2 regions of the Ramlibacter sp. P4_H7 genome follow, and region 2 is predicted to be linked to the other one. Evidence: predicted binding sites of a transcription regulator. Region 2 holds the regulator's gene; the other holds the start of a gene.
What was found. The regulator HrcA, encoded in region 2, represses chaperone genes, less so after heat shock. The targets are predictions, from matches to a motif close to TTAGCACTCNNNNNNNNNGAGTGCTAA.
Positions count from the first base shown of each region.

Region 1 (2,453 bases), on a different contig from region 2:
CGACAAGGTGCTGGAGATGGACGGCTACGGCTTCTTCGGTCGCCGCCACCCGGCCACGCCGCAAGAGCTTGCCGCCATCGACGCGGAACGCGCGGCAGGCTGATGGAATTCAAGCCGCTGATCACCTTGCTGGCCATCGTCAACCCGCTGGCGATCGTCCCTTTCTTCATCCACTACACCGAGGGGCTCGCGCCCGAGCACCAGCGCCGCACGATCTGGGTGTCGTCCTTCACCGCCTTCGTCGTGATCGCGGCCAGTGCGCTGCTGGGCGTCGGCATCCTGGAATTCTTCGGCATCTCGCTGGCCAGCTTCCAGGTGGGCGGCGGCATGCTGCTGCTCATCAGCGCACTGAACATGCTCAATGCCAAGCCGGCGGAAGTGAAGCCCGCCAGCAATGAGATGAGCGATGGCGCCGCCAAGGCCGCGATGGGGGCCAGCATCGCGGTGGTGCCGCTGACGATTCCCCTGCTCACCGGTCCCGCCACGATGTCGGCCGTGGTGATCTACGCGGAGCGCGCGAAAACCGTCTGGCAGCTGGTCACGCTGCTCGGCTACGGCGTGGTCATCGGCCTGGTCACCGCCCTGTGCTTCTCGCTGGCGCATCCGATCGCGCGGGTGCTGGGCCGCACCGGCATCAACGTGATGACCCGCCTGATGGGCCTGATCCTGGCGGCCCTGGCAGTCGAGGTGATGGCCAGCGGCCTTGGCAAGCTGTTCCCCATCCTCGGCCGCAGCGCCTTGGTCAACTAGCCCTGGCGACCGCGAAAAGCGTGGAAATCGGGGCGTAGGCCTTCGACTACGCACCGCCCCGCTTGAAACCGACAGAACATCCCTTATCATTAGCACTCGTTGGAGTTGAGTGCTAACAGCGTGAGCTGAGCCCTCCTCCACGCGAGTTAATGAGCGCTAACTTTCATTGGCGCCCTTTCACCACCCCCATGCTTCCATTCAAGGAGATGCAATGAAACTTCGTCCTCTGCACGATCGCGTGATCGTCAAGCGCCTGGAACAAGAAACCAAGACGGCGTCCGGCATCGTGATCCCGGACAACGCCGCCGAAAAGCCGGACCAGGGTGAAGTCCTGGCCGTCGGCCCCGGCCGCAAGAACGACAAGGGCGAAACCATCGCACTGAACGTCGCCGTGGGCGACCGTGTCCTGTTCGGCAAGTACTCGGGCCAGACCGTCAAGGTTGACGGCGACGAGTTGCTGGTCATGAAGGAAGACGACCTGTTCGCCGTGGTCGAGGGCGCTCCCGCCGCCGGCCTGAAGAAGGTCGCCTGATCCAGGCCGCCGTTCCCGACATCCTATTCATCTCACCGAGGTAAAGAACAATGGCTGCTAAAGACGTGGTTTTCGGCGCTGACGCGCGCCACCGCATGGTCGAAGGCGTGAACATCCTGGCCAACGCGGTCAAGGTGACCCTGGGCCCCAAGGGCCGCAACGTGGTGCTCGAGCGCTCCTTCGGCGCCCCCACCGTGACCAAGGACGGCGTGTCCGTGGCCAAGGAAATCGAGCTCAAGGACAAGCTGCAGAACATGGGCGCGCAGATGGTCAAGGAAGTCGCTTCCAAGACCAGCGACATCGCCGGTGACGGCACCACCACCGCCACCGTGCTGGCCCAGTCCATCGTGCGCGAAGGCATGAAGTACGTGGCCGCCGGCATGAACCCGATGGACCTCAAGCGTGGCATCGACAAGGCCGTGCTGGCCCTGACGGAGCAACTGAAGAAGGCCTCCAAGGCGACGACGACCTCCAAGGAAATCGCCCAGGTCGGCTCGATCTCCGCGAACTCCGACGCTTCCATCGGCGACATCATCGCCAAGGCGATGGACAAGGTCGGCAAGGAAGGCGTGATCACGGTCGAAGACGGCAAGAGCCTGGAAAACGAACTCGACATCGTCGAAGGCATGCAGTTCGACCGCGGCTACCTGTCGCCCTACTTCATCAACAACCCGGAAAAGCAGTCCGCGCTGCTCGACAACCCCTTCGTGCTGCTGTACGACAAGAAGGTGTCCAGTATCCGTGACCTGCTGCCCGTCCTGGAGCAGGTGGCCAAGGCTTCGCGCCCGCTGCTGATCATCGCGGAAGAAGTCGAAGGCGAAGCGCTGGCGACCCTGGTGGTCAACACCATCCGCGGCATCCTGAAGGTCGTGGCCGTCAAGGCGCCTGGCTTCGGCGACCGCCGCAAGGCCATGCTGGAAGACATCGCCATCCTGACCGGCGGCAAGGTCATCGCTGAAGAAGTGGGCCTGACGCTCGAGAAGGTGACGCTGGCCGACCTGGGCCAGGCCAAGCGCATCGAAGTGGGCAAGGAAAACACCACCATCATCGACGGCTCCGGCGCCGCTGGCGACATCGAAGCGCGCGTCAAGCAGATCCGCGTCCAGATCGAGGAAGCCACCAGCGACTACGACCGCGAGAAGCTGCAAGAGCGCGTGGCCAAGCTGGCCGG
Region 1 covers NZ_JBFUKP010000024.1:15,464-17,916, forward strand. The annotation lists gene AC1DSA_RS23355 (MaoC family dehydratase) at 1-103, shown strand, start outside; gene AC1DSA_RS23360 (MarC family protein) at 103-750, shown strand; gene groES (co-chaperone GroES) at 962-1,282, shown strand; gene groL (chaperonin GroEL) at 1,333-2,453, shown strand, end outside.
Region 1: groES (co-chaperone GroES) is a predicted target of HrcA. The motif match lies at 840-866, and genes of this name have one in related genera.

Region 2 (2,453 bases):
ACTGCATGTCGAAATTGGCGCTGGCATCGCGCCCCGAAACCAGCTCGATCGCGATCTCCACGGCGTCGGGCAGCACGATGGGCCGGTTGGACAGGGTGTGCGGCGCGATCGGCACCAGCACCCAGCCGGGAATCGAGGGGTGCAGCAGCGGCCCGCCCGCGGACAGTGCGTACGCCGTGGAGCCGGTGGGGGATGCAACGATCAGGCCATCCGCGCGCTGGTTGGCCACGAAGTGGCCGTCGATCTCCACCTTCAGTTCGACCATGCCCGAGGTGGCGCCGCGATTGACCACGACGTCGTTCATGGCCAGCGCGTCGAAGACCGTGTGCCCATCCCGGGTGACCTTCGCGTGCATCAGCGTACGGCGGTCTTCCTCGTGTTCGCCGGCCAGCATGGGCGGCAGCACGGTGCGGTACTTGTCCAGCGGGATGTCGGTGATGAAGCCCAGCCGCCCCTGGTTGATGCCGATCAGGGGAACCCCGAACTTCGCCAGCTGGCGCCCGATTCCGAGCATGGTGCCGTCGCCGCCCACGACCAGGCCCAGGTCGCACGTCCCGCCAATGCCCGCAACGTCCAAGGTGGGATACCCTGCAAGTCCGGTCATGACGGCTGTGTCGCGCTCGACCACCACCTCGCAGCCCTGGGACGTGAGGAATTGGGCAATGTCCTCCAGCGCGACCCGCATCGAGGCAGCCAGCGCGGGTGCAACCGCGGCGTGGTACTTGCCGATCAGGGCGACCTGCCGGAAGATCGATTTCATCGGCAAATTACATCATTAAAATTGCTGCGGCACTCCACCTCCTCCCCATGAAGCTCGACGACCGCGCGAAGGTGTTGCTGAAAGCCCTGATCGAGCGCTACATCGCCGAGGGGCAACCCGTGGGGTCGCGCACCTTGTCGCGCGCCTCGGGGCTGGAGCTTTCGCCCGCGACGATCCGCAACGTCATGTCGGACCTGGAGGAACTCGGCCTGGTCGCCAGTCCCCATACCTCGGCCGGCCGCATCCCGACGGCGCGCGGCTATCGCCTGTTCGTGGACACCATGCTGACGGTGCGGCGCGACGAGCTGGGCCCGCCGGTGTCGCTGCCGCCCGACCAGCCGCAGAAGGTGATCGCCCACGCGGCGCAGATGCTGTCCAACATGTCCCAGTTCGTGGGGGTCGTGGTCGCACCGCGGCGCAGCTCCGTGTTCCGCCACATCGAATTCCTGAGGTTGTCGGAGCGCCGCTTCCTGGTCATCATCGTCTCGCCGGAGGGCGACGTGCAGAACCGGGTGGTGCACACGGCGGCGGACTACACGCAGTCGCAACTGGCCGAAGCCGCGAACTACCTCAACGCCAATTATGCGGGCATGGCCATCGAGCAGGTTCGCGAGCGCCTGAAGGGCGAGGTGGAGCAGCTGCGCGGCGAGATCGTCACGCTGATGCAGACGGCCGTGGAGGCGAGTTCCGAGGCGCTCGAGCAGGACCAGGAGGAGGTGGTGATCTCCGGCGAGCGCAACCTGCTGGCGGTGAGCGATTTCGCCAGCGACATGACCCACCTGCGGCATGCCTTCGAGCTGTTCGAGCAGAAGACCCAGCTGATGCGCCTGCTGGACGTCTCCAGCCAGGCCGAAGGCGTGCGCATCTTCATCGGCGGCGAGAGCCACACCGTGCCCTTCGAAGAGCTGTCGGTCGTGAGCGCGCCCTACGAAGTGGATGGCCAGGTGGTCGGAACCTTGGGCGTCATCGGTCCGACCCGCATGGCCTATGACCGCATGATCCAGATCGTGGACATCACTTCCCGCCTCGTCACCAACGCGTTGAGCCACAAGTGAGCGGCGGCCAGGCCGCGCTCGGGGGGCCGCGCAACGCGCTGCCTGGCGAGGAATGAAGAAGGCGGCGGAAGGCCGCCAGGCAGCGAGCGTCGGAAACGTTGGTCACTGAGTCCGCCCAGCCTCTTCGATTGCGATTTTGTGCACGTGACGAGCGACAAGAAAAGGCAAAACGAGATGTCAAACGACGGTGCAGCTCCACAAGCCGCCCTTCAAGAACAGAAGCTTGGCGGCGTGGACGTTTATGAGAGCTACAAGCGATCACCCTACCTGTCGATCAAGCACTCCTCCTACTTCCACGCCTATTCCGAACTGTTTGCCGGGTACAAGGGGCGCGCCATCACGTTCGTGGAGGTGGGGGTGCTGAACGGCGGCTCGCTGTTCATGTGGCGAGATTATTTCGGCCCCGGGGCTCGAATCATCGGCGTGGACTTCAACCCGCTCGCCAAGAAGTGGGAGAAGGAAGGTTTTGAAATCCATATCGGCAACCAGAGCGAACCCGGTTTCTGGAGCGCGTTTTTCGACGCCGTGGGCCCTGTCGATCTGGTGCTGGATGACGGCGGGCACACGTTCGAGCAGCAGATCATCACGGTGCATTGCTGCATTCCCCACATCAATGACGGTGGCCGGATGGTCATTGA
Region 2 covers NZ_JBFUKP010000001.1:318,381-320,833, reverse strand. The annotation lists gene AC1DSA_RS01610 (NAD kinase) at 1-760, opposite strand, end outside; gene hrcA (heat-inducible transcriptional repressor HrcA) at 808-1,815, shown strand; gene AC1DSA_RS01600 (class I SAM-dependent methyltransferase) at 1,960-2,453, shown strand, end outside.